Regions from separate parts of the Nonomuraea sp. B208 genome, predicted to be linked through region 1. Evidence: riboswitches for the same ligand, from Rfam matches in the RefSeq annotation. Region 1 holds a riboswitch; each other region holds the start of a gene.
The links. Region 1 has a riboswitch for cyclic di-AMP ahead of AC27IY_RS26355 (CHAP domain-containing protein). Riboswitches for the same ligand answer to the same signal wherever they lie in the genome.
Positions count from the first base shown of each region.

Region 2: linked by a shared signal. The riboswitch ahead of AC27IY_RS46935 (C40 family peptidase) and the one ahead of AC27IY_RS26355 (CHAP domain-containing protein) in region 1 are both predicted to bind cyclic di-AMP.
Region 3: linked by a shared signal. The riboswitch ahead of AC27IY_RS06230 (hypothetical protein) and the one ahead of AC27IY_RS26355 (CHAP domain-containing protein) in region 1 are both predicted to bind cyclic di-AMP.

Region 1 is NZ_BAAJOU010000024.1:64,149-74,491, reverse strand. Features, by position in the region: gene AC27IY_RS26380 (polysialyltransferase family glycosyltransferase) at 1-752, shown strand, start outside; gene AC27IY_RS26375 (DUF6716 putative glycosyltransferase) at 889-2,055, opposite strand; gene AC27IY_RS26370 (hypothetical protein) at 2,058-3,002, opposite strand; gene AC27IY_RS26365 (aldo/keto reductase) at 3,117-3,938, shown strand; gene AC27IY_RS26360 (Gfo/Idh/MocA family protein) at 3,959-4,912, shown strand; cyclic di-AMP (ydaO/yuaA leader) riboswitch at 5,035-5,170, shown strand; gene AC27IY_RS26355 (CHAP domain-containing protein) at 5,183-5,884, shown strand; gene AC27IY_RS26350 (PadR family transcriptional regulator) at 5,958-6,539, opposite strand; gene AC27IY_RS26345 (class II aldolase/adducin family protein) at 6,647-7,330, shown strand; gene AC27IY_RS26340 (VOC family protein) at 7,327-8,238, shown strand; gene AC27IY_RS26335 (tautomerase family protein) at 8,240-8,446, shown strand; gene AC27IY_RS26330 (aldehyde dehydrogenase) at 8,448-9,878, shown strand; gene AC27IY_RS26325 (YciI family protein) at 9,993-10,343, shown strand, end outside.
Region 2 is NZ_BAAJOU010000033.1:334,322-344,664, forward strand. Features, by position in the region: gene serA (phosphoglycerate dehydrogenase) at 122-1,711, shown strand; gene AC27IY_RS46935 (C40 family peptidase) at 2,126-2,725, opposite strand; cyclic di-AMP (ydaO/yuaA leader) riboswitch at 2,750-2,891, opposite strand; gene AC27IY_RS46940 (3-isopropylmalate dehydrogenase) at 3,004-4,050, shown strand; gene AC27IY_RS46945 (branched-chain amino acid aminotransferase) at 4,274-5,371, shown strand; gene AC27IY_RS46950 (O-methyltransferase) at 5,393-6,037, opposite strand; gene AC27IY_RS46955 (DsbA family protein) at 6,096-6,740, shown strand; gene cimA (citramalate synthase) at 6,929-8,503, shown strand; gene AC27IY_RS46965 (heparinase II/III domain-containing protein) at 8,521-10,164, opposite strand; gene AC27IY_RS46970 (antibiotic biosynthesis monooxygenase family protein) at 10,271-10,343, opposite strand, start outside.
Region 3 is NZ_BAAJOU010000010.1:134,582-144,924, reverse strand. Features, by position in the region: gene AC27IY_RS06250 (hypothetical protein) at 1-653, shown strand, start outside; gene AC27IY_RS06245 (roadblock/LC7 domain-containing protein) at 683-1,057, shown strand; gene AC27IY_RS06240 (hypothetical protein) at 1,080-1,451, shown strand; gene AC27IY_RS06235 (alpha/beta fold hydrolase) at 1,501-2,346, opposite strand; gene AC27IY_RS06230 (hypothetical protein) at 2,397-3,218, opposite strand; cyclic di-AMP (ydaO/yuaA leader) riboswitch at 3,429-3,564, opposite strand; gene AC27IY_RS06225 (DUF5302 domain-containing protein) at 3,701-3,901, opposite strand; gene AC27IY_RS06220 (MDR family MFS transporter) at 3,950-5,410, opposite strand; gene AC27IY_RS06215 (PadR family transcriptional regulator) at 5,467-5,967, shown strand; gene AC27IY_RS06210 (rod shape-determining protein) at 6,052-7,047, shown strand; gene AC27IY_RS06205 (hypothetical protein) at 7,096-7,530, shown strand; gene AC27IY_RS06200 (lectin) at 7,826-8,980, shown strand; gene AC27IY_RS06195 (FMN-dependent NADH-azoreductase) at 9,067-9,693, shown strand; gene AC27IY_RS06190 (pyridoxamine 5'-phosphate oxidase family protein) at 9,693-10,175, shown strand; gene AC27IY_RS06185 (DsbA family oxidoreductase) at 10,172-10,343, shown strand, end outside.

The DNA.
Region 1 (10,343 bases):
GCGTGCCGGCCGAGACGCTGCCGGGCGAGCGTTTCCTCGCGGTCGTCGCCGAGGTGGCCGGGGCGGCCGGGGCCGGTGCCCCCGCCCTGCCGCCCGGCGCGCCGGTCGTCCTCGGCCAGTACCTGTCGGCGCTGGAGTTGCTGAGCGCCGAGGAGGAGGCCGGGCTGCACGAGGGGATGCTGGCGGCGCTGGCCGCCCGCGGCCACGACCACGTGGTGTTCAAGCCGCACCCGGCCGCAGGGCGGCGGCACGCCCGGCTCCTGCGTGAGGCGGCCGGGCGGCTCGGGGTGCGGCTGTCGGTGCCCGGGGAGAACGTGCCCGCCGAGGTGTGCTTCGCGGCGCTGCGGCCCGAGCTGGTCGTGGGCTGCTTCTCGACCGGGCTGATGACCGCGCGGCGCTACTTCGGGCTGCCGGTCGCCTCGTACGGGACGGAGCTGGTGCTGGAGCGCCTGGCGCCCTACGAGAACAGCAACCGGGTCCCGCTCACCGTCGTGGACGCGCTGCTGCCCCGGCTGACGGCGGACGGCGTCATCGAGGAGCCGCCGCCGGTGGACCTGGCCGGGCTGGTGCGCGCGGTCGGCTACTGCATGCAGGCCGAGGCGTATCCGGGGTTGCGGCCGGCGCGGATCGACTTCGACGCCCGCTACTTCAAGCGCAGGCGGCTGGAGGTGCTGGGCCTCCTGGACCGGCCGGCGTCGTCCCGTCCGAAGGCGCTGGACCGCCTGCGGCGCCGCCTCCGCCCACTCGCCTGAACGCCCGGCCCGTCGCCGGCCGCTCGGCCGGGCGCGGCCGGCGACGGCCCTCCGGCCGCTCAGCCGAGCGCCGTCGGATAACCGGCCCACCGGCCTCTCAGTCGGGCGCCGTCGGGGACGGCGTACCCGCCGCCGCTCAGCCGAGGGCCGTCAGGTAGCGGCGCACTCGTTTCCTGGCCTTGTATCCGGCCCGCAGCATCGACGGGTGGACCTCCACCCGCAGCCGGGCCCGGCGGCGTGCCGCCGCGTGCTCGGGGCCGTCCAGCAGGGACGTGGCGGGCCCGCTCGGTCCGGCGGACACGAGGCCGGCCAGCAGCCGGGTCCAGTCGTCCCGTTCGGCGGGATGGAAGTAGTTGGCCGCGCACCAGGCGGGCGAGGCCGCGCGGAAGGCGCCCGCGGCCAGGTCGTCGAGCGTGCCGAGCAGGCCGCTGCCCTCGAACACCACGTTGATCATCTCGGCGCTGACGCCGAAGTCGGTCAGCACCAGCGACGGCACGCCCAGCGCGATCGCCTCCAGCGCCGCCGTCGAGCTGACGGTGACGAACCCGGCCGCGTTCGCGAGCTGCTCGTGCATCGGCCCGGCGGCGAAGCGCAGCCGCCCCCGCTCGCCCATCTCGCGCCAGAGCCGCTGGTAGTGGTGGCGTTCGCGGTGCGTCTGCCGTTCGTCCTCCAGGGCCCGCAGCTTGACCACGACGTCCAGGTCCGGCCGGCGCCGGGCCAGCTCGGCCAGGGCGCTCAGAATCCGCTCGCGCTGCTCGCGCCCGCGCGGCACCTTGGCCTGGGTGGCGAAGACCACCCGGTCGCCGCCCGCCGGGGCCGCGCCCGCGCGCAGGAACGGCAGCCGGGCCAGCCCGACCGCCCCTCCCCCGCCGAGCCGCCCGGCGATCTCGCCGAACTCGGCCACCTCCCGCTCGCTGTGCACCACGAACAGGTCGCAGCCGCTGCGGTAGATCCACGCCTTCTCCGTCGCCGGCACCGAGATGCCCGGCAGCCCGCTGACGAACACCGGCCGGGGCCGCAGCCCGTCCAGCACGCCGGACACGAGCACGTCCACCACCGGCCCCGTACAGGCCACGAGGATCACGTCGGGCCGGGTGCGCTCGGCGAGCCGGCGCACCGACCGGGCCGACAGCACCGGCGGCGCCGACCGGCCGCGCCCGCTCACCGCGGCGGCGATCTGCTCGGGCGAGGGCGCGATCGGCGTGCGGACCACCACCAGGTCCGCGGACGAGCCCTCGGGCAGGTCGTCGAGCAGGCAGGCCGCCCACTTCAGGTACGAGTCGGAGTCGGCCACCGCCAACACGTTCAACTAGGCACTCCCGTCAGATGCGAGCGCAGGGCGGGGGCCGCCCTGCTGGTCCACCAGTCGTCAGGCACGTCCACGGGCTCGACGGCGACGCCGCGCGGGCCGAGCAGGACCCGCAGCGAGGTGACGGCGGTCGAGGGGAGGCTGAGCACCCGCTGGTCCGGGCGCAGGCCGCGCAGGGTCAGCTCGGCGGGCGCGCCGGCGTCGTGCACGGTGACGCCGGGCAGCTCCCCGATGAGCGCCACGTCCACCGGGTCCTCGCGGCGGTGCGGGTAGTAGGCGAGCGGCTCGCGGGCCGCCAGGTCGGTCAGCCAGCGCAGGTAGCGGCCGCGGTGCACCAGGCCGTTGCGGACGAGCGAGGTGCCGAGCACGACCGTGTGCTCGTCGGGGCCGTACGGGCTCGGCGGCTGGGCGCGCAGCCAGGCGAAGTCGTGCCGGACCAGCTCTACGCCGGCGGCGCGGACGGCCTCGGCGAGCTTGTCGTCCACGTCGAGCGCGGTGAAGACCGACACCCGGCTGAGGCGCAGCCGCAGCGCGGCGGCCAGGCCGAGCGCGGCGCGCGGCGCGGACGGCTCGGCACGGGCGCGCAGCAGGGGGCGCGACGGCCCGGCGGCCAGCAGCTCCAGCAGGCGCAGCGTGGCGAGGCCGTCGTCCACGATGACGACCCGGCCGGGCCACGACGCCAGCCAGCGCACCTGCACCCTGCCGGAGAAGGCGTCGCCGACCGCGAGGACCCGGCGCGGCATGCGCTCGCGCGGATCGGCCAGCACCAGCCCGTCGGGCGCGCCGAGGGAGCGCAGCTCCGCGCGGGTGGCCTTCAGCGCGCGCAGCCCCGCGCGCGGCACGACCGTGGTCACGGGCCCGAGGAGCCCCGCGTGGTGGGCCTCGACGGCGCACAGCATCTGGAGCGGCGACTCCACCCAGGCCGACGCCTGTCCGACCACTCCTGCCCCTCCCGGCCGATGGGCCTCCCAGCAGGGTGATGGCCCGTCCATGACGCCGTTAAGTTACCCCTGCCGCCTTAAGCCGCCAGGAACGCGACGTGAACAATGGAGACTATGAACTCGCTCATGCTCAACACCGACGGCGTGCAGATCCCGCAGCTGGGGTTCGGCGTCTGGCAAATCCCCGGCGACGAGGCCGAGCAGGCCGTGCGCACCGCGCTGGAGGCCGGCTACCGGCACATCGACACAGCCGCCGCCTACGGCAACGAGGAGGGCGTGGGCCGGGCCGTGCGCGCGAGCGGGCTGCCGCGCGAGAAGGTGTTCATCACGACCAAGCTGTGGAACGGCGACCACGGCCGCGCCGAGCAGGCCTTCGACGAGAGCCTGGCCCGGCTGGGCCTCGATTACGTCGACCTCTTCCTCATCCACTGGCCGGTGCCGCGGCAGGACAAGTACGTCCAGGCCTGGAAGGCCCTGGAGAAGATCTACCGGGACGGCCGGGCCAGGGCGATCGGGGTGTCCAACTTCACCGTCCCCACGCTCACCCGGCTGATGGAGGAGACGGGCATCACGCCGTCGATCAACCAGATCGAGCTCCATCCCTACCTGCAGCAGCGCGAGATGCGCGAGTTCCACGAGGCCAACGGCATCCTCACGGAGGCGTGGAGCCCGCTCGGCCAGGGCAGGGGCCTGCTGGACGATCCGGCGCTCGCGGTGCTGTCGGGCAAGTACGGCAGGACGCCCGCCCAGATCGTGCTCCGCTGGCACCTGCAGCTCGGCAACGTGGTGATCCCGAAGTCGGTCACCCCGGCGCGCATCAAGGAGAACATCGACGTGTTCGGCTTCATCCTCGACACCGAGGACATGGCCGCCATCGGAGCGCTCAACCAGGGCAAGCGCCTCGGGCCCGACCCCGACACCTTCAACGCCACCTGAACCCTCTACGATCTCGCCTTGTGCGAGATTTTGCGTGGGGCATAGCGGCGACCGGCGGCATCGCCCAGACCGTGGGGACGGCCATCGCGGCCGAGCCGGGCATGCGGGTGGCCGCCGTCGGCTCCCGCGACCTCGGCCGGGCGCGGGCGCTGGCGGCGACGCTCGGCGCGGAGTCGGCGTACGGCTCCTACGAGCAGCTGTGCGCCGACCCGGCCGTGGACGCGATCTACGTCGCCACGCCCCACGCCCAGCACCTCCCGGTGGCCGCGGCCGCCATCGCGAACGGCAAGGCCGTGCTGTGCGAGAAGCCGCTCGCGGCGAGCGTGGCCGACGCCGAGACGATGGTGCGCCTGGCGCGCGAGGCGGGCGTCTTCCTCATGGAGGCCATGTGGATGCGGTTCAACCCGCTGATCCGCATGATCGCCACCGACGAGCGCTTCGGGGAGATCCGCTCGGTGCAGGCGTCCTTCGGCTTCGCCCATCCCTATGACGAGGCGCACCGGCTGTGGGCTCCCGAGCTGGGCGGCGGCGCGCTGCTCGACCTCGGCATCTACCCGTTCGGGCTGGCGCAGCTGCTGCTCGGCATGCCCGAGAGCCTGCGCGTCACCGGGGCGCTCGCGCCCAACGGCGTGGACGCCGAGGCGGCGGGGCTGCTGACGTACTCCGGGGGGCGGCACGCCGTGGTGGCGACCTCGTTGCTCGCGCACTACCCCAACTCCGCCCACGTGGTCGGCACGGGCATGCGGGCGGACATCCCGGCGGCGTTCTGGGCGCCGGAGCGGATCGTGCTGTCCGCGCCCGGCATGGAGCCCGAGGAGCATCTGCTCGATCCGGCCGACAACGGCTACGCGGGTGAGGTGCGCGAGGTGCGTGCCGCGGTGGCCGAGGGACGGACCGAATCGGCGGTCATGCCGCTTGACGAATCCCTTGCCATGATGGGGCTGCTGGCCGACGCCCGGCAACAACTGTCCTGACCAGCCCTTTAGGGATTTGTCATCTCCTTGCCATGTGTATTACCTTATGGGGCATCTCAGGGCATACGTCCGTTTTGTCGGAGTATGTCTGACCATCGCAAGTGAAAGAACATCACAGGATCGTCCTGTGACCGCTGAATCCGCCACGCGCGGAACCGGGGACCCACGTCCTTTGGGGTGAATCGGCATCACGTGCCGTAGGGCAGCTTCCACGTCCGAACCCGTCAGCTAACCCGGTAAGCGGCATGGAAGCAAGGAGTAACCCCCTCGATGGCCAAGCACGGCTTCACCGCTGCCCGAAAGATGAAGATCGCCTACGCCGTCCTCGGCACGGCCGTGGCCGCCGCCGCGCTCGGCCCGCAGGCCGCGAACGCCGAGACCGCGTCGGCCGCAGGACAGCACAGCAGCACTGTCAAGAGCACCAAGAACCCGGTCGACCACGCCGCCCAGCGCTCCCGCGCCGACGAGAACAAGATCCAGGTCACCGCCGACCAGGTGCTGTCCATGGCCCGCTCCCAGGTGGGCACCAGCGAGAACGCCGCCGGCGGCGGCACCCCGTACCAGCGCTGGTACGCCGACTCGAAGCGGGCCGCCGAGACCATCGCCCGCGACGGCGGCACCCCCGCCGGCTACCTCAACGCCCCCTGGTGCGCGATGTTCGTCTCCTGGGTCGGCGAGAAGACCGGCGCCCGCCCGCAGATCGGCTGGGACGCCTGGACCGTCGCCCACGCCAAGTGGTTCAAGAACAACGACCGCTTCGGCACCGTCGCCAAGCCCGGCGCGGTGGTCTTCTTCTCCTGGAGCGGCAGCAAGGACCTCGACGCCATCAACCACGTCGGGTTCGTCGAGAAGGACAACCAGGACGGCACCATCTCCACCATCGAGGGCAACACCGGCAACGGCAAGGTGGAGGAGCGCGTCCGGCCGAAGTGGCAGGTCGTCGGCTACGGCTACCCCGAGTACGCCTCCTGACCTCACCCACGTACGAGCGCGCGTCCCCATCGCCCGGGGACGCGCGCTCGTCGCGTGTGCGGCCCCGCCCGGGTCAGGGCGTGGGCTCTTCCAGCAGCCGCAGGCTCTCGCGGGCCCACTCGGCGCGGGCCGTCGCGACCGCGATCTGGCCGGCGAAGACGTGCGCCTTCAGCGCGGCGATGCGGTCGTGCTCGGCCGCCGGGCGGTTCTTCAGCCGCTCCTTGAGCAGGGGCGTGTCCTTGGCCAGCAGCGCCTCCCTGTGCGCCCGCCACTCGGCGGCGAGCTGCTCCTGCTCGGCGATGAACGCCTTGAGCACCGACGCGGCCCGGTCCGGCTCGATCATGTCGAAGAACAGCGCCTGCAGGAAGAACGCGTCGCGCGCCGGCGGCGGGGTGTGGGAGGTGCCGAGCCAGGCGCGCAGCTCCGCCAGGCCGCGTTCGGTGATGGAGTAGACGGTCCTGCTCAGCCTGGTGCCCCGGATCTCCTTCTGGCCCTCGATGAGGCCGACCTGCTCCATCTGGCGCAGCGTGGGATAGATCTGGCTCTGCGGCGCCGACCACACCCAGCGCGGGGCGGCCTCGAAGAAGCGGGTCAGCTCGTACCCGTTCATGGGGCGCGCCTCCAGGACGCCGAGCAGCGCGTGCTGAAGCGACATGCCCTCCAGCATAGGGAGAGCATGATCCGTTCCTCTAGAACAGGTATGGAGATACATGTATTGTCCTCCCTGTCTTCGGGAACGATCTCGCGAGGAGGCGGGCGGCGGTGCGCACGGCTGAAGCCGGACCCTTACCGGAAGAGCACTTACGGACCGAGCTGGCCCTGGCCGGGCGGGCGCTGGCGGCGGCGGGGCTGGTGACCGCGTTCGGGCACGTCTCGGTCCGGACCGGCGCCGACCGGCTGCTGATGACTCCACCCGTGCCCCTCGGCACCCTCACGGCCGCGTCCCCGTACGCCGAGCTCCCCCTCGACGCCGCCGAACTGCCCGGCGGAGCGCCGCGCGAGGCGTGGATCCACGTCGAGATCGCCCGCGCCCGCCCCGGCGCCGGCGCGATCTGCCGGGCGCAGCCGCCCGCCGCCACCGCGCTCGCCGCCGCCGGGGTGCCCATCCGGCCACTCCACGGGCAGGGCGCCTTCCTCGGGCCCGAGGTGCCCGTGCTCGACGACGCCGTGCTCGTCCGCGACCGGGCCCGCGGCCGGGCGCTCGCCGACCGGCTCGGCGACTCCCCCGCCCTGGTCATGCGGGGCAACGGCGCGGTCACCGCCGGCGCGAGCGCCGGCGAGGCCGTCGCCCTCATGTGGGTGCTGGAGGCCAGCGCCCGCATGAACGCCACCGCCGCCGCGGCCGGCACCCCCGTCCCCCTCACCCCCGCCGAACAGCGGGCGTGGCGGTCCGCCGCGCCCGAACTCCTTGCCCGCATCTGGTCCCACCTCCGGGAGTCGTCATGATCGAGTTGACGGACATCGCCTACGTCCGCTCCGGCGCCGCCGACCTGGACACCGCCGTGCGCTTCGCGGTCGACGTCGTCGGCATGGAGCTCACCGCCCAGGAGAACGGCGTCGCCTACCTGCGCGCCGACCAGCGCCACCACTGCCTCGCCCTGGTCGAGGGCGAGTCCGGCGTCATCAGCTCCGGCTTCACCGTCCGCGACGAGGACGCGCTGGCCGCCGCCGAGACCGAGCTGGAGAAGGCAGGCGTCGCCGTCGCGCGGGGCGGCGCCGAGGAGGCCCGCTCGCGCCGGGTCCGCGACTTCCTCTCCTTCGACGACCCCTTCGGCAACCGGGTCGACCTCGTCATCGACCAGGTGACGCTCACCGCCCCCGTACGGCACGGCCGCGAGGCCGGCATCACCGAGTTCGGCCATCTGTGCCTGGACGCGCCCGACGTGCGCGAGGCGTACCGCTTCTGGAACGGCCTGTTCAACGCCCGCGTCTCCGACTGGATCGGCGACTGGGCCTGCCTCATGCGCATCGACCAGGTCCACCACAAGCTCGCCGTGTTCCAGGGCAGCCGGCCGGGGCTCTGCCACATCAACTTCCAGGTGGACTCGCTCGACGACGTCATGCGCAACTGGCACTTCCTGGAGGCGAACGGCGTCGAGATCGAGATGGGTCCCGGCCGCCACCCCCAGTCCACGGCCGTGTTCGTCTACTTCAAGGGCCCCGAGGGCATCACGTACGAGTACTCGTGGGGCGTGCGCCTCATCACCGACGAGGACGCCTGGCGCCCCCGCTACTTCGACCCCGCCGAGCCGGGCTCGATCGACATGTGGCAGGGCCCCACGCGGCGCGTCCACACCCAGCCGCAGATCCGCCGTCCCCTGCCGGGGCGGCCCGTCACGGGAAGCGAGGGCTGACATGCCGCTGGTCGAGGTGTCCCTGTCCGAAGGGCGTGATCCGGCCGCGATCCGGGCGCTCATCCACGAGCTGCACGCCGCCGTGGAGCGGGCGATCGGCTCGCCGGCCCAGAGCATCAGGGTGATCGTCAGGGAGGTGCCGCGTACGCACTGGGCGGCCGGCGACCAGACGCTCGCCGAACGCGACGAGATCAGCAAGGGCGGTTGACGTGGAGTTCTTCGGGCACGTGATCGACGGCGCCGAGGTCGCCTCGGCGAGCGGCGAGACCTTCGCCAGCGTCGATCCCTACACCCGCGAGCCGTGGGCCGAGGTCGCGCTCGGCGGCCCGGCCGAGGTGGACCTGGCCGTCGCGGCGGCGCGGCGCGCGTTCGACGAGGGGCCCTGGCCGCGCATGGGCCGCGCCGAGCGCGGGCGGCTGCTGCACCGCCTGGCGGACCTCATCCTGGCCCACGCCGACCGGCTCGGCCTGGCCGACACGCGCGACATGGGCAAGCCGATCAGCCAGAGCCGCGGCAACGACGTGCCCCGCGCCGCCGACAACTTCCGCTTCTTCGCCGACCACGCCCGCCTCACCCCGGCCGAGGCCCTGCCGATGGACTCCGGCCACCACGCCTACACCCGCTACGAGCCGGTCGGCGTGGCCGCCGCCGTCGCGCCGTGGAACTTCCCGCTCATGCTGGAGACCTGGAAGATCGCGCCCGCGCTGGCCTGGGGCAACACGGTCGTGCTCAAGCCCGCCGAGGACACGCCCGCCTCGGCGACCATCCTCGCCCGGCTCGCGCTGGAGGCGGGCCTGCCGCCCGGCGTGCTCAACGTCGTGCACGGGTACGGCCCGGACTCGGCCGGCCAGGCGCTCACCGAGCATCCCGGCGTGGACCGCATCACGTTCACCGGCGAGTCGGCGACCGGCCGCGTCATCTCGGCCGCCGCCGCCCGCAACCTCGTCCCGGTCAGCCTGGAGCTCGGCGGCAAGGGCGGCAACGCCGTCTTCGCCGACGCCGACCTGGACAACGCGGTGAGCTGGTCGCTGCGCGCGATCTTCACCAACGCCGGGCAGGTCTGCCTGGCCGGCTCCCGCCTGTACGTGCAGCGCCCGGTGTTCGAGGAGTTCCTGGCCCGCTTCACCGCCGCCGCCGGGGCGATGCGGCTCGGCGACCCCAAGCTGGAGGACACCGAGCTCGGGCCGCTAGCCTCCGAGACGCACCACCGCAAGGTGCGCGGCTACGTCGAGACCGTCGCCGCCGAGGGCGGCACCGTGCACGCGGGCGGGCTCGGCGACGGCTGGTTCGTCCGGCCGACGATCGTCACCGGCCTGCCCGCCACCGCCCGCCACCAGCGGGAGGAGATCTTCGGCCCGGTGGTGACGGTGACGCCGTTCGACACCGAGGACGAGGTTGTGGCGCTCATGAACGGCACCCGCTACGGGCTCAACGCCATGCTGTTCACCGAGAGCCTGTCGCGGGCGCACCGCGTCTCGGCCCGGCTGCGGGCGGGCACGGTCTGGGTCAACTGCTTCTTCATCCGCGACCTGCGGGCGCCGTTCGGCGGGGCGGGCGACTCGGGCGTGGGGCGCGAGGGCGGCACGTTCAGCCGCGAGTTCTTCACCGAGCCGAAGGCCGTCGTCATGCAGATCGACTGAGCGGGTGGCCTCCGGGTGTACGACAATCGGTGGCCGCCTGTCGATCCGGCCTCCCGCCGTTCGACGCACCGGCGACGGACCGTACGCGTGAAAGAGGAGCAGACCGTGAAGTTCATGATCGTGGGCAAGGGCAACGCCGCGACCGAGGCCGGGGAGCTGCCTCCTCAGGAGCTCGTGGACGCCATGCACGCCTACAACGAGGCGCTGGCCAAGGCCGGGGTGCTGCTGGCCGCCGAGGGGCTGCTGCCCAGCTCCAAGGGGGCGCAGATCGCCTACAGCGGGGGGCGGGCGAGCGTGATCGACGGGCCGTTCGCCGAGTCCAAGGAGCTGATCGCCGGGTTCTGGCTGATCCAGGTGAAGTCGCGGGAGGAGGCGATCGAGTGGGCGCTGCGGGTGCCGGTGCCGCCCGGCCACGACGGCATCGGGCTCGACGTGTGGCGCGTCTTCGACGCCTCCGACGTGCTC
Region 2 (10,343 bases), on a different contig from region 1:
TCTCACATGGTGGGTCTCTCGTGAATGCGTTCACAAGCGCCGGTTAGACTCGGTAGGACCGCCGGGGGATCCATGGACGTGTCCCCCTCATGACTCGCCGGAAGCCCCTAAGGATTCACCTGTGAACAAGCCCGTCGTACTGGTCGCTGAGGAGCTGTCCGAGGCCGGCCTCGCCGTTCTCGGCGCCGATTTCGAGGTCCGCCACACCGACGGCGCCGACCGTTCCCAGCTCCTGCCCGCCCTCGCCGACGTGGACGCCCTCATCGTGCGCTCCGCGACGCAGGTCGACGCCGAGGCCATCGCCGCGGCGCCCAAGCTGCGCGTGGTCGCCCGCGCGGGCGTCGGGCTCGACAACGTCGACGTCGAGGCGGCCACCAAGGCCGGTGTCATGGTCGTCAACGCGCCGACCTCCAACATCACCAGCGCCGCCGAGCAGACCGTCGCCCTCATCCTGGCCAGCGCGCGCAACACCGCCCAGGCGCACGCCGCGCTGAAGAACGGGGAGTGGAAGCGGTCCAAGTACACCGGCGTCGAGCTGGACGAGAAGGTCGTCGGCATCCTCGGCTTCGGCAAGATCGGCCAGCTCGTGGCGCAGCGGCTGGCGCCGTTCGGCGTCGAGATCATCGCCTACGACCCCTACCTGCCGCCGGCCCGCGCCGCGCAGCTCGGCGTCAAGCTGGTGAGCCTCGACGAGGTGTTCAAGCAGGCCGACTTCATCACCGTGCACCTGCCGAAGACCAAGGAGACCCTCGGGCTCATCGGCGACGAGGCGCTGCACAAGGTCAAGCCGAGCGTGCGCATCGTCAACGTCGCCCGCGGCGGCATCGTGGACGAGGCCGCGCTCTACTCCGCGATCAAGGAGGGCCGCGTCGCCGGCGCCGGCCTCGACGTCTTCGCCAAGGAGCCCTGCACCGACAGCCCGCTGTTCGAGCTCGACCAGGTCGTCGTCACGCCGCACCTCGGCGCCTCCACCCACGAGGCCCAGGAGAAGGCCGGCACCCAGGTCGCGCGGAGCGTGAAGCTGGCGCTCGCGGGCGAGTTCGTGCCGGACGCGGTCAACGTCCAGGGCGGCGCCGTCGCCGAGGACGTCAAGCCGGGCCTGCCGCTGGCCGAGAAGCTGGGCCGGGTGTTCACCGCGCTGGCCGGCGAGGTCGCCACCAAGCTCGACGTCGAGGTGCGCGGCGAGATCGCCTCCCAGGACGTGCGGGTCATCGAGCTGGCCGCGCTCAAGGGCGTCTTCGCCGACGTCATCGAGGAGCAGGTCACCTACGTCAACGCGCCGCTGCTGGCCAAGGACCGCGGCGTCGCCGTCGAGCTGATCACCAGCTCCGAGAGCCCCGACTGGCGCAACGTGGTGACCGTACGCGGCGTGCTGGCCGACGGCCGCCAGGTCTCGGTGTCGGGCACGCTGTCCGGTCCCCGCCAGATCACCAAGATCGTCGAGGTCAACGGCTACGAGATGGAGATCGAGCCGACGGCGCACCTCGCGTTCTTCACCTACGCCGACCGTCCCGGCATCGTCGGCGTGGTCGGCCGCCTGCTCGGCGAGCACGGCGTCAACATCGCCTCCATGCAGGTGGCCCGCGACGTCAAGGGCGGCAAGGCGCTCATCGCGCTGACCGTCGACTCGGCGATCCCGGCCGACATCGTCGACCAGATCGTGGCCGAGATCGGCGCAGAGAGCGGCCGTTCTGTGGACCTGGAGGACTGACACTCCCCGCCTCGCGCGAAAGGCCGCCGCCCGGATCGGGCGGCGGCCTTTTCGTCGTCTCAGCTGTCTCAGCATGCGGGATGCTAGGACATCCAACGAGATTCCTCGGTTAACGTGGAAGCACATGCGCCAGGTGCTCGTACTCATTACCTGCCGCGGCGAGGCCTGTTAGGGCAGGTCGGCGACTCGCCGCGGTGAACGGCGTCGCGTCGGCCGGTAAGTCCCTCCCGTCAGTAACGCCTCCTCGCGAAACGAGTTGACGATCATGTACGAGATGTACGCCTGGAACCGTGCGGAAGACCACAAGGACGAGGCCGCCGAGGCCCTGCAGACCGCGCTGGACCGCCGCGACAACGGCGGCGCCCCGCAGGAGTCCGGCCGGTAGGGCCCCGGCTCACCCATCAGGGACGTCGGTCAGAGCACCGACGCGACGGGCATGGGCGGTGCCGGCTCCTCCTGCCGCTCCGCCCACTCCCGTACGCCCTTGCGGTCGGGCCGGACGCCGCCGACGAAGACGCTCCTGCGCCAGCTCGACAGCTTTTCCTCCTTGATGACGTCGCCGGTGCGGGGCGCGTGCACCATGTAGCCGGGCCGGGAGATCATCCCGACGTGGCCGAGGTTGCTGAAGAAGACCAGGTCGCCGGGCTTGAGGTGGTTCCAGGAGACCTTCTTGTCGAATGCCGCGTACTGGTCGGCGGCGACGCGGGGCAGCTGGATCCCCGCCTTCTGGTACGCCCGGAGCATGAGGCCCGAGCAGTCGTACCCGCCCCTGCCGGTCCCGCCCCATAGGTACGGGATGCCCTGTTTTTTCAGGGCGAAGTTCAGCGCGATCTTCCAGGCGGGCCTGCTCTGCCGGTCCCGGATCTTCTTGAGTTCCGGACCGGTGAGCGTGGTGGTGAGTGCGCGCTGGTCGAGGGTTTCGGCCTTGGGCGCGCGGTCGGGGTTGTTCTCGTCGGGGGTGGAGGCCTGGGCGGGGGAGGCGAGCACGGCGAGGCCGGTCGCGCCCGCCGCCACGAGAATGGCGATGCGAGACAGGGGACTGTCCTTCCATACGGCCGACCGGGTTAGCTGACGGGCTCGGGCTTGGAAGCAGCCCTACGGCGCATGCCGATTCGCCCCTGGGGGAGAGTGGGTCCCCGGCTCCACGCGAACCGCCGCGTGGATTAGGCAGGGCACGGACGCTAACGAATCGGTCAAAAGATCGCAAATGTTCACAAATCGGACTTCTCGTGAACAGTCCGAGAAATGAGACCGGGTGTTCGTCAGGCGAGACGAGCCGGTAAGGTACCGGCATGGAGTCGCGTAACATCCGCTTGGCCGTCATCCCCGGCGATGGCATCGGCACCGAGGTCGTCACCGAAGGGCTCAAGGTCCTCGAAGCCGTCGGCACGAAGATCGAGCCCACGCACTACGACCTGGGCGCGGCGCGATACCACCGCACCGGCGAGACGCTGCCCGACTCGGTGCTGCAGGAGCTGCGCGGCTACGACGCGATCCTGCTCGGCGCGGTGGGCGACCCCAGCGTGCCGCCGGGCATCCTGGAGCGCGACCTGCTGCTGCGGCTGCGCTTCGAGTTCGACCACTACGTCAACCTGCGCCCGGTCAAACTCTTCCCCGGCGTCGAGACCCCGCTGGCCGACACCACGGCCGAGGACATCGACATGATCGTGGTCCGCGAGGGCACCGAGGGCCTCTACGCGGGCACCGGCGGCGCCATGCGGCGCGGCACGCCGCACGAGATCGCCACCCAGGAGTCGCTCAACACCGCCCACGGCGTCGAGCGCGTCGTCCGCTACGCCTTCGACAAGGCCCAGAGCCGCCCGCGCAAGAAGCTGACGCTGGTCCACAAGACCAACGTCCTCACCTTCGCCGGCGACCTGTGGCAGCGCACGGTCAACCGGGTGGCCGAGGAATACCCCGAGGTCACCACCGACTACTGCCACATCGACGCGGCGTCGATGTTCTTCGTGACGCAGCCGGGGCGCTTCGACGTCGTCGTCACCGACAACCTGTTCGGCGACATCATCACCGACCTCGGCGCGGCCATCGCGGGCGGCATCGGCCTGGCCGCGAGCGGCAACATCAACCCCGAGCGCACGGCGCCCAGCATGTTCGAGCCGGTGCACGGCAGCGCCCCCGACATCGCGGGCCAGGGCAAGGCCGACCCGACCGCCACCATCCTGTCGGTCGCCATGCTCCTCGACCACCTCGGCCTGAGCGCCGAGGCGGCCAAGGTCGAGCAGGCGGTCGCCGACGACATCGTCGAGCGGCTGACCGGCTGGACCGGCCGCACCACCTCGCAGATCGGCGACGACATCACCGCGCGAGTATCCGGCTAGGGCCGCCTAGCCTCCCCACGCGCCTGGCGGTCCGCACCCGGATCGCCAGGCGCTTTTTGCTGTCCGAAGTGGCCGAATCGCCCAACGGCAGCTTGTCATCCCATATGGCGAGACAATAGGAAGTACTAGCTGCCTTCGGGCAGCACTGCCGCGCTGTAGCGGGTCCACGGACCCTCAGGATTCGGTAGATTTTCGCGAAATCGCAGAGAGAAGGACCATCGTCATGACCATCGCTCAGAAGCTCAGCTTCGACGTGCAGCTATCCGACCACGCTCGCACCGCGGCCGAGCGGGAGCAGGTACTGACGAACCCCGGATTCGGGCAGTCCTTCACCGACCACATGATCATCATCGACTACACCGAGGGTCGCGGCTGGCACGACGCCCGGCTGGCGCCGTACGGGCCGCTCTCGCTCGACCCGGCCACCGCGGTCTTCCACTACGCGCAGGAGCTGTTCGAGGGCCTGAAGGCGTACCGGCAGGCCAACGGCTCCATCGTGATGTTCCGCCCGTACGCCAACGCCGCCCGCTTCAACCGCTCGGCCGCCCGCATGGCCATGCCCGAGCTGCCCGAGGAGACGTTCGTCGAGTCGCTCGAACTCCTCGTCCGCACCGACGAGGAGTGGGTGCCGACCACCGAGGGGCACAGCCTCTACCTGCGGCCCTTCATGATCGCCACGCAGGCGGGGCTCGGGGTCAACTACCCGTCCAGGACCTACTCGTACATGGTCATCGCCTCGCCGGCGGCGTCGTACTTCAGCGGCGGCGTCAAGCCCGTCTCGGTGTGGCTGTCCACCGAGTACACCCGGGCCGCCCCCGGCGGCACCGGCTTCGCCAAGTGCGGCGGCAACTACGCCGCCGCCTTCGTCGCCCAGCGCCAGGCCGTCGAGAACGGCTGCGACCAGGTCGTGTGGCTGGACGCCCAGTCCCACGAGTACGTCGAGGAGATGGGCGGGATGAACCTGTTCTTCGTCTTCGGCAACAAGCTCGTCACGCCCGCGCTGACCGGCACCCTGCTCCCCGGCATCACCCGCGAGTCGATCCTGGAGCTGGCCGGCGACCTCGGCCTGGAGACCGAGGAGCGGCTCATCTCGGTCGACGAGTGGCAGTCGGCGTGCGAGTCGGGCGAGCTGACCGAGGTCTTCGCCTGCGGCACGGCCGCCGTGGTGACCCCGGTCGGCTCGGTCAAGGGCGCAGACCGGGCCTGGACGGTCGCCGACGGCACGCCCGGCCCGGTGACCATGCGGGTGCGCGAGGAGCTGGTCGGCATCCAGTACGGCGCCCGCCCCGACGCGCACGGCTGGGTCCACAAGATCGCCTGACCTCGGGGACCCGCGCCCGTCTCAGTGCTTGGTGATCAGCGTCATGCCGTCGGCGACCGGCAGCATGAGCACGCTCACCCGCGGGTCCTCGATCACCAGGTCGTTGAACTGGCGGATCTCCACCGTGGTCGGCTCGTCGTGGGACGGGTCGGCCACGTGCCCGCGGCGCAGCGTGTTGTCGGCGATGAGCAGCCCGCCCGGCCGCATGCGCTCGATCAGCAGCTCGTAGTAGCCGGGGTAGTTGCCCTTGTCGGCGTCCACGAAGGCCAGGTCGACGGTCTGGTCGAAAGCGGCGAGGGTGTCCAGCGCCGGGCCCAGGGTGAGCGTCACCCGGTCGGCCACCCCGGCCTCCGCCCAGTAGCGGCGCGCGATCGAGGTCCACTCCTCGCTCACGTCGAAGCAGTGCAGCCGGCCGCCCCGCAGGCCCCGGGCGATGCAGATCGACGAGTAGCCGGTGAACGTGCCCACCTCCACGGCCACCTGCGGGGCCATGAGCTGGGTGATCATCGTGAGGAACGTGCCCTGGTCGGGGGAGATCTGCATCCCCGCGCTGTCGCCCGTGACCTCCATGGTCTCCTGGGCCAGTCGCTCCAGCAGGGGGTCGGGCTTGGTCGAGTGCTCGTACACGTAACGCGCCACGGCTGGGGTCAGGAGGTCTGCCTTCATACGGCCATTGTTTCCGTTCCGGTAGGGTCTGCGCGATCGACAAGCTGAGAGTGGGCGAATGATGAAGCGGTTGGTGGCGGTCGCGGTCGCGTGCGCGGTGATCGCGGTGCTCGGTGTGCTGGCGTTCTCCGAGCCGGGCGAGAGCTCGGCCGAGGTGCGGCTGACCCGTCAGCTCGACGGGTCCATGGTGCTGGCGGACCGCGGCGGCGATGCTCCCGTCCTGGATGTCTACGAGGATTTTGACTGCCCGGTCTGCAAGGACATGCACGCCAAGGTCGATCCGACGATCCAGCGGCTGGCGCGTGAGGGCAAGGTCAAGGTCGTCTTCCACGCCGTGACCATCTTCCGCGACGAGCCCATGCGCTCCAACTCCATCCGCGCCGCCGCGGCCGCGCGCTGCGTCCCCGAGTCGAGCTGGCTGGCCTTCCGCGACGAGCTGTACGCGATCCAGCCGGCCCCGCACGGCGTGGCCTCGGGCTTCACCGTCGAGGAGCTGGTCGGGGCGGCGAGGAAGGCGGGCGCGCAGGTGGACAGCTGCGTACGCGACCAGTCGTACGCCGACGCGCACCTGGCCGAGACCGCGAAGGTCCGGTTGGAGGGCACCCCCACGCTGCTGCTGGACGGCAAGCTGCTGGGTGGCGAGGCGTTCGACCCGCAGGCCCTGGAGCATGCCGTCACGGGCGGTGGCGGCGTCACCGTGTAGGCGTCCGAGCAGTGAGATCCTTGTGCCGAATGGTGGAAACGTATGGCAGACTGATGAGCACCATGTTCTACGGTCTGCTCATTATCGGCAGGCGCGCTGGCTGACACAGGGACACCGCCAGCGCGCAGACCTCTCACGTCCGTGAGGGGTCTTTTTGTTTTCCAGGGATCTCCAGAAGGAAGAAGCTCATGGCCGATGACCGGTTCCACGTATATGACACGACACTGCGTGACGGCGCGCAGCAGGAAGGGCTCAACCTGACCGTCGCCGACAAGCTCGCCGTCGCGCGTCACCTGGACGGACTGGGCGTCGGTTTCATCGAGGGCGGCTGGCCCGGAGCCAATCCCAAGGACACCGAGTTCTTCAGGCGTGCTCGCACCGAGCTCGACCTGAAGCACGCGCAGCTCGCCGCGTTCGGCGCGACCCGCCGGGCCGGGGTGAAGGCCGCCGACGACCCCTTGGTGGCCGCATTGCGCGAATCCGGCGCGCCCGTCGTGACCCTTGTCGCCAAGAGTCACGACCGGCATGTCGAACTGGCCCTCCGCACCACGCTGGAGGAGAACCTCGCGATGATCCGCGACACGGTCTCCCACCTGCGTGCGGAGGGCCAGCGGGTCTTCCTGGACGCCGAGCACTTCTTCGACGGCTACAAGTCCAACCCCGCGTACGCGCTGGAGGTGCTGCGCACCGCCGCCGAGGCGGGCGCCGACGTCATCGCGCTGTGCGACACCAACGGCGGCATGCTCCCCGACGAGCTGGCCGACATCGTCCACGAGGCCGTCCAGGCCGGGGCCAGGGTCGGCATCCACTGCCACGACGACACCGGCTGCGCGGTCGCCAACACCCTCGCCGCGGTCCGCGCCGGCGCCACCCACGTGCAGGGCTGCGCCAACGGCTACGGCGAGCGCTCGGGCAACGCCAACCTCTTCACCGTCGTCGCCAACCTGCAGCTCAAGCGCGGCTTCGACCTGGTGCCGCAGGCCGCGCTCGCGGACATGACGCGCATCGCGCACGCCATCACCGAGGTGACCAACGTCACCCCCAACTCGCACGCCCCCTACGTCGGCATGTCCGCCTTCGCGCACAAGGCCGGCCTGCACGCGAGCGCCATCAAGGTCGACCCCAACCTCTACCAGCACATCGACCCGGCCGCCGTCGGCAACGACATGCGCATGCTGGTCTCCGACATGGCCGGTCGCGCCTCCGTCGAGCTCAAGGGCCGCGAGCTGGGCTACGAGCTGACGGGCGAGCACACCAAGGCGCTGGTCGAGCGGGTGAAGGAGCTGGAGTCGCGGGGCTTCACCTTCGAGGCCGCCGACGCCTCCTTCGAGCTGCTGCTGCGCGACACCGTCCACGGCGAGCGCAAGCGCCACTTCGAGGTGGAGTCCTGGCGGGTCATCGTCGAGCGCACCAAGGGCGGCGAGCTGGTCAGCGAGGCCACCGTGAAGGTGCACGCCAAGGGCGAGCGCATCGTGGCGACCGGCGAGGGCAACGGCCCCGTCAACGCCCTCGACAAGGCCGTCCGGCTGGCGCTGGAGCAGCTCTACCCCGAGCTGGCCAAGGTGCAGCTGGTCGACTTCAAGGTCCGCATCCTGGAGGACACCCACGGCACCGACGCGGTCACCCGCGTGCTCATCACCAGCAGCGACGACACCGGCGAGTGGGCCACGGTCGGCGTCGCCGAGAACATCATCGACGCCTCCTGGCAGGCCCTGGAGCAGGCGGTCACGTACGGCCTGCTGCGCGCCGGCCGCGACTGCTGAGCCAGGGGAGTCCGAGGTCAGAGCAGGCGGGCGGAGAAGGAGACCCCTTCGACCGTCACCTTGCCGCCGGAGCACGACACCTTCGGCGCGTCCGTCCCAGGCACGACCACCGTCAGCAGGGACTTCGCCGCAGGCGAGACCACCACCGTGGCCGCCTGCCTCGACAGGTAGGTCGGCGACACCCAGCCGAGCTTCCCGCCGCGCTCCACCCGCTGCCCGCCCACCTTCGCGCACGACGGCGACAGCTGCAGCAGCGTGACCTTGAACTTGCCGTCGGCCAGCACGACCTTGCCGCCGCCGTTCGAGACGACCTTGAGCGACGGGGCGAACCGCCACAGGTTCCGCACCTGCTTGCCGCCCCCGGCGGTGTCGAGCACCGCCATCAGGTCCTCGCCGTGGTCGACCAGCACCGACCGCGTACGGCTCACGCCGTAGGCGTCGTCCGTCACCCGGAACGCCTGCCGGTCGTCGCCGAGCGAGGACTTCGTCAGCCGCGAGGAGGTGCGCGGCCGGAACTTCGCCCCGACCACCGTCGGCACGTTGTGCGCCTCGGGGGAGAGCGTCCAGTAGCGGTAGGCGCTCTTCTCGTAGGAGTGGAAGCCGGCGTCCACGAGGATGTCGCGGCCCTGCGCGTAGTAGGTGACGCCCAGGTGGTCCTCGTGGCCGTGGAACTTCATCCCCGGCCCGAACCTGATCGAGTAGTACGCCGAGTCCTGCTTGTCGAAGGCCGTCCGGCCGAACACGTAGCCGGCCCGGTAGACCTTGACCTTCTGCTTCGGCGTGCCGGTCTCCATCTTCGGCTCGGTCTCGGCGCTGCCGTCGCCGAGCGGCGCCATGTAGCCGTTCGGCATGGTGGCGTGCGCGATGAAGTCCTTCAGCGCCTCGGCGCGCTTGGCGATCTCGCCGGGGACCTTGCGGCCGCAGGACTTCATGTTCGTCATCGCGACCTGGAGGCGGCCGTAGACGTAGACGGCGTAGCGGGGCGCCTGCTCCATCAGCGCGCCCTGGGCGTCCACGTCCAGCTTGACGGTGCCGGTCAGGCGCCTGGACGCCAGGTCGGCCCAGTCCTTGCGGCCGTAGCGGCAGCCGATGCCCATGAGCGCGATGTCCTGGTCGATGCCGTGGTTGTGGCCCTTCTTGTACAGGGCCGGGTTCGCGAGGAGCTTGGCGTGCACGGCCAGGCTGTCCTTCAGCCAGGAGTCCTTGACGTGCTCGCTCAGGCACAGCAGCGGCTGGGTGCGCAGCGAGACCGGGTGGTCCTTCCAGACGTAGGGCTTCGTGCCGCGGGCGCCGTACTTGTTGTTCGCCACCCAGTCCTTGGCGAGCTCGGTCGCGCGGTCGAGGTAGCGCCGCTCGCCGGTGTTCTCGTACTCGACGACGAGCGTGCCGAGCCAGCGCAGCGACTGGAAGACGAACTCCCAGGAGCGGTTCTTGTACGGGCTCGCGCCCCAGTCGACCTTCTCACCCAGCTTGTACGCCGGCAGCCCCACCAGCGAGATCTCGCCGCCCATGACGTCCGCGGCGGTCGGCGTGCCGGGCAGCCAGTCGCCCTGGCACGCCGCGGTGCGCGCCACCTTGCCGTCCTGAGCCGCGTGCGCCGGTGCCCCGGCCAGGCCGCCGAGCGCGAGCGTGAGGGCAAGAGGGATCGCGAGGCGGCGCACGCCAGTTCCTTTCAGCACGAACCAGGACACACAAGCTTGAGGCGGGACATGCTTTCGCGTGCGCGATCATCCGGTCAAGCCGAGTGCCCGATTCGTTAACCGCCCGCTACGCCTTGGGGGTGGCGCTCTCGACCACCTCGAACGTCCACAACTCGGACCCGCTCGCGGCCGGACCCTGG
Region 3 (10,343 bases), on a different contig from region 1:
GGGGCGCGCAGTCCGACGGCGGCTGCGACCGGCTGCTGCGCGAGGGCTCGATCACGCAGGGAGAGCTCCAGTACGCCGTGCTCGGCGTGGTGCTCGACGCGGCCTTCTTCCTGCTGCCGATGAGCGGGACGCGGCCGAAGTTCCGCCCCGGCGAGGAGCACTGGCTGGGCGGGCAGTGGTTCTTCGACGTGGCGGGGCTGGTGCGCGAGTGCGCCAGGCGGCGGGCCCAGCTCGCGGGGATCTGGCCCTCCGCCGACGTGGACACCAGCCCGGTGCGCCCGGCCACCGCCCTGGCCGGGCACGGGGTGACGCTCGACCGGGTCCAGTGGGAGGTGCTCGTCCGGGCCGACCGGAGGGCGACCCCGCTGGAGCTGGCCAAGCAGATCGGGCGGTCGGGCTACTCGGTGCTGCTGGCGGTGCGCCGGCTGGCCGCCGCCGGCCTGCTGTGCCCGCCGGATCCGCCCGGCCGGGACCCGGACCCGCCTTCCGTGGAGGACGAGCGGACGCTGCCCAGGCGGGCCCGCGGCGAGCTGCCGCGCCCGCCCCACCATCCGGAGGCCCCGCGGCTGCCCGCCGGGCCGCCCGTCACGGGGGACCCGACCGATATAGCGCTGCTGTTGCGGCTGAAGAAAGCGCTAGAGGAGCTGTCGTGAGGTTTCCCTCACTCAGGAGGAGGCCACGGGTGGAACCGACGCACGAGGTCCTGGAGGAGATGAGGCTCCTGCGCGAGCGCACGCCGGACGTGCGCGGGAGCGTCGCATGCACCGTGGACGGCCTGCAGGTGGCCTGCGACCTGCCCGAGGAGATCGGCGAGCAGGCGGCGGCCCTCGCGGCGGCCCTGCTCGCCATGAGCAGGCGCATGCTGATCATGACGCAGCACGGCGCCTTCGAGGAGACGCTGATCTCCGGCACCGCCGGCTTCGTGGCCTTCTACGCGGCCGGCCCCACCGTCGTCCTCACAGTCCTGGCCGGACCCGGCACGAACGTCGGGCTCCTGCGGCTGGAGGGCAGGAAGACGGCCGCCGCCGTGGCGGCCGTCGCAGCACACAAGCAGTGAACCCGGCAGAGAAGGAGGAGTCATGGCGGGCATGGACGTCTCTCTCAAGGAGATGATGACCATCGACGGCGCGGTCGGAGCGGCGGTCGTCGACTACGGCAGCGGCATGGCGCTGGGCACCCTCGGCGGATCGAAGGACCTGGACCTCCAGGTCGCCGCCGCGGGGAACACCGAGGTCGTCAAGGCCAAGCTGCGCACGATGGACTCGCTGGGCCTCAAGGACAGCATCGAGGACATCCTCATCACCCTGGGGGGCCAGTACCACATCATCCGCCCCATCACCGGACGCGGCGGCAAGGGGTTGTTCCTCTACCTCGCCCTCGACCGCGCCCGGGCCAACCTCGCGATGTCCCGGCACCAGCTCCGGGGCATCGAGGAGAAGCTGGAGGTCTGACCACCGGCGCGGCCCGCGCCCATGAGGGGGGGCGCGGGCCGCGGCGCGTTCAGGCGGTGGTGAGCTTGGTGATCTCGGCCACGAGGTCGGGCCAGAGCGGGCGGGGCAGGTCGTGCCCCATGCCCGGGTACGTCACCAGGCGGGCGCCCGGGATGGCCGCCGCGGTGGCCTGGCCGCCCGCCAGGGGGACGAGCTGGTCGGCCTCGCCGTGCACCACCAGGGTGGGCACGTCCAGCCGGCCGAGCGCCTCGACGCGGCTGCCCGAGGCCATGATGGCGGCGAGCTGCCGGCCGGTGCCCGCCGGGTCGAAGCAGCGGTCGTAGGCCAGGCCGGCGAGGGTGGTGACGCGCTCGTGGTCCAGCTCGTAGCCGGGTGAGCCGATCACCGACCAGGTCCGTACGGCCTGCTCCAGCACGCCGTCACGGTCGGCGGGGGGCCGGGCCATGAGGATCGCGGAGGCCTCCGCGGTCGGCGGCGCGACCTCCGGACCGGGGGTGGACATGATCGAGGTGAGGGTCAGCACGCGCTCCGGGTGGCGGATGGCCAGCGTCTGGGCGATCATCCCGCCCATCGAGGCGCCCACGATGTGGGCCTGTGGCCAGCCGAGGGCGTCCATGAGGCCGGCGGTGTCGTCGGCCATGTCGTCCAGCAGGTACGGCGGAGCCGTCCCCGGACCGGGCACGCCCGCCTCGTCGAAGTGCGTGGAGAGCCCCGCGTCGCGGTTGTCGAACCGGACGACGTGGTGTCCCTGCTCGGCCAGGAGCTCGCAGAGCCCTTCGTCCCAATGGATGAGCTGGGCGCCGAGACCCATGATGAGGAGCAGCGGGCGGCCTCCGGGGGCGCCGAAGCTCTCGTAGGCGATGTCGATGCCGTTGGCGGTTACGCGGGTCGTCACCGGGCCAGAATCTCATTCTGGTCCGGTGACGTAAAGCGTCAGGGCCGAGGTCAGCCCTTGATCAGGCGCCGGAGCCGAGTGCCCGCCACCACCACGGCCCCGCCGCCCAGGGCCAGGACGAACCACAGCACGGCGCCTCTCACGCCGGTGCTCACCTGCTCGGACTCGGCCGCGGGGGCGGGCACGGTCCTTCCGGCGGCGAGCTCGACGGCCGCGCCGCCGGAGGAAGCGCCGGCCTGGTCCTGCGTCTTGGCCTGGGGTGCGACCGCCGTCTTCTCCACGGTCTTCGCCGGCTGCGCGGTCTGCGTCGTCTTCGGCTTCTCGGCGACCTTCGGGGGCTCGGCCGGGTTGTTGTCGCGGCGCGACCAGGCGCCGGTGGAGAAGGGCACCGGGTAGTTCTTCTTGCCGACGCCGGGGCCCCACTTGGTGATGACGTAGTCGACCTTGATGTGGCCCTGGCCGCCGTTGCCGTCCACGTACAGCGTGGAGGGGTTGAACCTGCCGCCGGTCAGCTCGGCGAACGTCTTGGCGTCCAGGTCGAGCATGATGCCCGAGTTGGAGGGCACGCCGGGGCCGCGGTCGCCCACGAAGAAGGGCATCTTCTTGCCCTTGTACATCACGTAGCCCTCGGTCAGCAGGGGCCAGCTCGGGCTGGCGGCCAGGCCCTTCTGCATGGGCTTGCCGCTGGCCGGCAGGCCCGTGTCCCCGGCCCGGCCGGAGGCGTCGTCCCAGAAGTAGGAGGCCGTGGTCGAGCCCTTGAGCAGGATCTTCTCGTCGGTGTCGGCGTGGGCGGGGGTGGATACGGCGGTGAGCACGCCGAACGAGCAGGCGGCGAGCACGGCGCAGGAACGCAGGCCAAAGCGGGGAGACATGAAGCAGTGAGTCCTTTGCGAGGGGACAGGGACACGCGCTCAGGGGAGAAGGGCGCAGCCAGGGGTGAGCACCTGACGGGGGAGGCTGCGCGGAGCGCGGAAAAGAGCCTGGGGTGAAGGGCCGCTCAGCCGGCGGCCGGCACTACGCTCTCGGGAATCTCGACCGGTGGGGAGCCGGCGTCCGGGGGTGTGACGCGGTACGACATGCGGGGGTCCTCTCCATCACGCCTACCGGGTTAGCTGACGGGTTCGGACGAGGAGATGCCCTACCGGCGTGCTGCCGGATTCACCCCAACGAAGTGGGTCCCCGGTTCCCGAGTGGTTCGGGATTCGGCTGGTTGAATGGCAAGACTAAACCACGCATGCCGGGACGAACGCAAACGAATCGTCATGAATCGGACAAAAGATCTACCTGGCCGCGCGCAAAGAAAAGAGGGACGCGGAATAACCGCGCCCCTCTGGACCTGCCGGAACTGTCTGACTCAGCCGCCGCTCTTGCGCCTGAAGGATCGCTTGTTCGCGGCCGGGCCGTGCGTGCCGTGGATCTTCGACGGATCGCCGCCCCTGCCACCCGCGCCGCCGGCCGCCTGCTGGCCGCGCTTGCGCTCAAGCGCCTCGCGGAACTTGCGCTTCATCTCGTCCTCGGGAGTTTCGCTGACTTCCGGCTCCGGTGATTCCGCCATTGAGGACCTCCATGGTGTTGGGACACCCCCAGCTTCGCACGGGGTCCCTTACGACGCGAAACCGGCGTCAATCTTGGTCTGCGGTACGGCCGGCAACTCCAGCCGCCGGCCCGGCATGGCCGCCAGCGCCACCAGGGCGATCACCGCCCCGGCGACGCCGATCGACGGCACGGCGACGGCCGCGGCGGAGGCGTGCGCGGCGGCGAGGCCCTGCGCCGGAGCCTCCGCCGTGACCGTGGAGGTGTAGAGCGCGCCGCCCACGGCCAGCGCCACGGAGCCGCCGATCTGGCGGAAGAAGGTGAGGTTGGCCGAGGCGGTGCCGAGGTACGCGGGCGGCAGCGCCTGCTGGACGGCCACGGTCAGTCCCGACAGCATCGGCCCCATGCCCAGCCCGATGAGCAGCATCCACCCGGCGAGCGCCAGGCCGCCGGTGTCCAGGGCGAGGTTGACGCAGAGCAGGGTGCCGGCCGCGAGCAGGAACGGCGAAGCCAGCAGCCAGGGCTTGTAGACCCTGGTACGGGACATCAGCAGGCCCATGACGCCGCTGCCCACGACCATGGCCAGCGTCATGGGGTAGATCCGCAGGCCCGACTCGGTGGCGCCGGCGCCCAGCGCCTCCTGGAAGTAGCGCGGCAGGAAGACGACCCCGGCGTACAGGCAGAACGCGGTGACGAAGGAGGTGACGTTGACCAGCGTGTACGTCCGGTTGCCGAACAGGTGCATCGGCATCATCGGGTTGGCCGCCCGCCGCTCCACCGCCACGAACGCCGCGAGCCCGGCCAGCGCCAGCAGGATCGGCCCCGCCACGGGCGCGTCGGTCCAGGTGTGGCCGTCGAGCCCTTTCTCCGTCAGCCCCACGAGCAGGGCGGTGATGGCCACGGTGAAGACGGCGATGCCCGCGTAGTCGGGACGCCCGCCGCCGCCGGTGCCCGGCCGCCAGGGCAGGCGCAGCGCCACGATGGCGATCACCACCGCGCCGAGCGGCACGTTCACGTAGAAACCCCAGCGCCAGCTCGCCTGGTCGGTGAACACCCCGCCGAGGAACGGCCCCGCCAGGTACGCCAGCGCCATCACGCCGCCGAGCGCCCCCTGGGTGCGCGCGCCGCGCGGGCTGCCGGGCGGGAACATCTCCAGCACCAGGGCGAGCGACAACGGCACCAGCGCGCCCGCGCCGAGCCCCTGGAGCGCGCGGAAGGCGATGAGCTGCGTCATGTCCTGGGCCAGTCCGCACAGGGCCGAGCCCGCCACGAACACCACCATCCCGACCAGCAGCAAGGGCTTCCTGCCGTGCTGGTCGGACAGCCTGCCGTAGAGCGGCACCGTGACCGTCGAGGTCAGCAGGTAGGCCGTCACCACCCACGTGTAGAGCTCGCCGCCGCCCAGCTCGCCGACGATGCGCGGCAGCGCCGTGCCGACGATCGTCTGGTCGAGCATCGCGAGGAACATGCCGCCGAGCGCGGCGACGAGGACGAGCGCGCCGCCGTCCCGCGTCTTCATGTCATCATTCACATGTGAAGACTGATATGTAAGCTCTTACATGTCAAGTCTTCGATAGGCTGACGGCCATGTCCCTGCGGATGGCGCTCCTGGGGCTGCTCTCGGTGAAAGGCCCGGCGAGCGGCTACGACCTGGCGAAGAAGTTCGAGATCTCGCTCAACCACGTCTGGCAGGCCGGGCACACGCAGATCTATCCGGAGCTCGTGAAGATGGCGGCCGACGGGCTGGTCGACGCCGGCTCCGAGGGCGCGAGGGGGCGCAAGACGTACACGATCACCCCCGAAGGGACGCGGCGGCTCCACGAGTGGATGATCGAGCACGCGGCGGTGGGCGTGACGCGGAGCGAGGTCGCGCTCCAGGCGTTCATGCTGCCGCTGCTCGGCCGGGACGACGCGATCGCGGTGATGGAGCGGATCCGGGCCGGGTTCCAGAGGCGGCTGGCGATGCTGGAGGGCCAGTCCCCTACCTCGTTCGGCGTGTACGCGCTGAGGCTGGGGCTGGCGCAGGCGCGGGTCAGCCTCCAGTGGGCCGACGAGGTCCTGGCGGAGCTCAGGGACTCGGCCGGGTAAAAGGACAACGTTCTGCTCGTGGTGTTGCGTTGATGGTCCGCCGGAAACAAATCCCGACATGGTGGACATATCGCCTGGACAGCCATGAGCATCCTGGGGCTGGACCTGGCAGTGGATCTGGGGGCCGCGCGCACCCGGATCTACGTCAAGCGCAAGGGCATCGTCCTGGACGAGCCCTCCGCCGTCGTCCGCGACGCCAGGACAGGCAAGATCGTGGAGTACGGCGCGGAGGCCGACACCGCGAGCGGCCACGAGACCTGCTGGCCCGTCAGCGCCGGCCTGCCGGCCGACGGCGAGCTGACCCGGCGGCTGATCAGGCACTTCCTGCGCAAGGTGCACCGGCGGCCCTTCGCGATCCGTCCACGCCTGGTCATGGCGCTGCCGGAGGGCGCCACGTCCATCGACAGGGCGGCCCTCCGGGACGTGGCCTACGACGCCGAGGCCCGCGGGCTCCTGCTCGTCCCGCACGGGCTCGCGGCGGCGCTGGGCGCGGGCGTCCAGGTGCGGGACGGCACCGGGCGGATGGTCATCGACATCGGGCGGGACGTGGCCCGCGTGGCCGTCCTGTCCCACGGCGCGGTGGTGGCCTCGGCGACGGTGCCCTTCGGGGGCCGGGCCATGAACCTCGCCATCGTCCGCATGGTCGAGCGCGAGCACGGGCTGCTGCTCGACGAGGCCGAGGCGGAGGAGGCCAAACGCCGGGCCGGCACCGACTGGAAGCCGTTGCAGCGGCACGTGACGGTCGAGGGGCGGGACGCCGAGACCGGCCAGGAGCGGGCCGTGTCGCTGCCCGTGCAGCTCATCTACGAGGCGACCCGGCAGCCGGTCGAGGCTATCGTGCGGGCCGCCGTCGGGACCGTCGAGGGATGCCCTCCCGAGCTGGTGGCCGACCTCGGGGAGCGCGGCGCGGTGCTGGTGGGGGGCGGCGCGCTGCTGCGCGGCCTGGGCCGGCGGCTGCGCGCGGCGCTGTACATGCCGGTGCGGCGGGCGGAGCGGCCCCTGTACTCGGTGGCGCTCGGGCTCGGCCGGTGCGTGGAGGACCAGCACCTGGTGAGCCGGCTCAAGTCGATCATCCACTGATCCCGTGCGGCCTGCCGGAGGCGCGGGGCCTCCGGTAGGGTCCGGAGCATGCGTACCCGCCGATACGCAGCCTCCGTGGCGCTCGCCTGCGCCGCGGCGATCAGCGCGTGCACGGCGGGCCGCGGCCTCCCGACGCTCGACGAGGCCACCAGCCGGCTCGCCGCCGACGCCGACCTCCTCCTCCGCTCCTCCAGCCTGCGCCGCTCCGCGCCGCAGCACATCGACGACGGCTCCTGCCTGCCCGGCGAGGTGCGCGGGTCGCTGCGCGCGGAGAGCGAGCGGGTGGACGCCTCCTCCGGCCTGCGGGAGAAGCTCCAGGCCATGGGGTACGCCGAGATCGCCGACGACCTGGACCTGCGCGACGGGCACCAGGACGTGACGGTGCTGCGCGACCCCAGGACGTTGCTGACCTTCGAGCTGACGGTCGCCCGTGCCACGGGCGTCCGCCTGGTCGGCATGACCACCTGCTACGCGGCCTCCTAGCACGACAGCCAAAACCCCCACGAACGCCGTCAAGGCGGTGAGCGGATCGGTGCGACGACCGGCCGCCGCGGCGTGAACGTTTCATCGAACGCCGCCGCGCGCTTGTCACCGGGTCATGCCTGGTGGGGGCGTCCCGGCGGGCCGGCGGGGGCCGTCACAGGCGGGGGCGGGCGCTTGACGGATGCCGCCGCGAGGTATTTGCTCCGCCACACACCACCACCCCAGCAGCCCACGCGGAAGGAGCGCCGCATCGGGCCGCGAAATGTTAGCGCTAACAACACGTCAGGAGGCTCCCTTGACCCCTATCGATTCGGCCCCCGTCCGGACGGCGGGCCCGCGCGCCTGGAGACGCGGCTGCGCCGCCGCGCTCACGGCCCTGGCGCTCGTCCTGGCCGCCCTGGCGACGGGGACGGGCACCGCCGCCGCCGAGTCCAACGGCGGGACGCGGGTCATGCCGCTCGGCGACTCCATCACCGAGGGCACCCAGGTGCCGGGCGGGTACCGGATCGGGCTGTGGCAGCGCCTGCTCGGCGGCCGGTACACGGTCGACTTCGTCGGCTCGCAGTTCAACGGGCCCGCCGGCCTGGGCGACCACGACCACGAGGGCCATCCGGGCTGGCGGATCGACCAGATCGACGCGAACATCGCCGGCTGGCTGCGCTCGTACACGCCGCGGACGGTGCTGCTGCACATCGGCACCAACGACGTCCTGCAGAACTACAACCTGGCCGGCGCGCCGCAGCGGCTGTCCACGCTGATCGACCGCATCACCGCGGGCGCGCCGAACGCGGACGTCCTCGTCGCGACGATCATCCCGCTGTCCAACGCCGGCCAGGAGTCGGCCGCCCGCACCTTCAACGCGGCGATCCCCGGCATCGTCCAGAGCAAGGTGAGCGCCGGCAAGCGCGTCCGCCTGGTGGACATGCACAGCAAGCTCACCACCGCCGACCTGATCGACGGCATCCACCCCACCGCCGGCGGCTACGACAAGATGGCCGCCGCCTGGTACGCCGCGCTGCAGTCGGCGCCCGGCAGCATCGGCGAGCCCGGCGACCCCGGCTCCACGGCCGGCGCGATCAGGGGCGTGGGCTCGGGCCGCTGCCTCGACGTGGCCGGCGCGTCGCAGGCGAACGGCACGCCGGTGCAGATCTACGACTGCAACGGCCAGGCCAACCAGCGCTGGGAGGCCACCGGCGCGGCCGAGCTGCGGGTCTACGGCGGCAAGTGCCTGGACGTGTCCGGCCGCGGCACCGCGGACGGCACCCAGGTGCTGATCTGGGACTGCAACGGCCAGAACAACCAGCAGTGGCGCTTCAACGCCGACGGCAGCATCACCGCGGTCGGCGCGAACAAGTGCCTGGACGTGCCCAACTACTCCACGGCCAACGGCGTCAGGCTCCAGATCTGGTCCTGCAACGGCGCCGCCAACCAGCGCTGGACCCGCACCTGACCGCTTGACTTAACCGGACCGTGGTCCATATAGTTCTCGCAACTAAACGGACCACGGTCCGATACTGTCGAGAAAGAGGTGCTCCCATGCCGAAGCTCCTGCACGTCTCCGCCTCCCCGCGCGGCGAGAACTCCGATTCGCTGCGCATCGCCCGCACCTTCACGGACGCCTACCGCGACGCCCACGAGGACGACGAGATCGAGCACTGGGACCTGTGGGACGGCTCCCTGCCGGACTTCGCCGCCGGCGCGCGCGCCAAGATGACCGTCTTCGGCGGCGGCGAGCCGCAGGGCGAGGAGGCCGCGGCGTGGGCCGCCGCCCGGCGCGCGTTCGAGCGCTTCGCCTCCGCCGAGCGGCTGCTGTTCAGCGTCCCGATGTGGAACGGATCGGTGCCGTACGTGCTCAAGCAGCTCATCGACGTCGTCAGCCAGCCCGGCTGGATCTTCGGCGTCGACCCGGAGAAGGGCTACAGCCACCTGCTGGAGGGGCGCGGCACCCGCGTCGCCGTCGTCTACACCAGCGCCGTGTGGGGGCCGGGGCTCGGCCCGGAGTTCGGCAGCGACTTCCAGTCCACGTACTTCACCGACTGGCTGCGCTGGACCGGCCTGACCGACATCAGCGAGATCCGCTTCCATCCCACGCTCACCGGCGACCGTGACGAGACGCGCCGGCAGGCCGAGGCGCACGCCCGAGAGCTGGCCAAGGGCTTCTGATGGCTCTCGGCGAGGAGGGGCTGCGGCTGATCCGCCGCTACGGCGCCGCCGAGCACTGGCTGGCGGTCCTGGTGACCACCCGCGCGGACGGCGAGCCGTCCGTGAGCGTGGTCAACGCGGGCATGCTGCCGCACCCGGTCAGCGGGGAGACGGTGGTCGCGTTCGTGGCGCGCGGCGGCACGGCCAAGCTCGCGAACCTGCGCGCCCTGCCGCGGGCCACGCTCGTGTTCCGGTCGGGCTGGGAGTGGGCGGCGGTCCGCGGGCCGGTCGAGCTGGCCGGCCCGGACGACCCGCTGCCCGGCCTCGGCCCGGCCGCGCTGCCCGCGCTGCTGCGCGACATCTACCACGCGGCCGGGGGCGAGCATCCCGACCTCGGCGCGTACGACCGGGCGATGGCCGCCGAGCGACGGGCCGCCGTCCTGCTGCGCCCGGAGCGCTTCACCACCAACCCGCCGGGCACCGAGCACCAGGAGCACCCATGACGGACGACCTCGATCCCGCCGCGCCGCCGGTCGCGGCGGGCACCATCCAGATCTGGTCCGACCTGCTGTGCCCGTTCGCCTACGTCGGGCTGATCTGGCTGCGCCGAGCCCGCGCACGGCTCGGGCTCGACGGCCGGGTCAGGGTCGAGCACCGCGTATTCCCCCTCG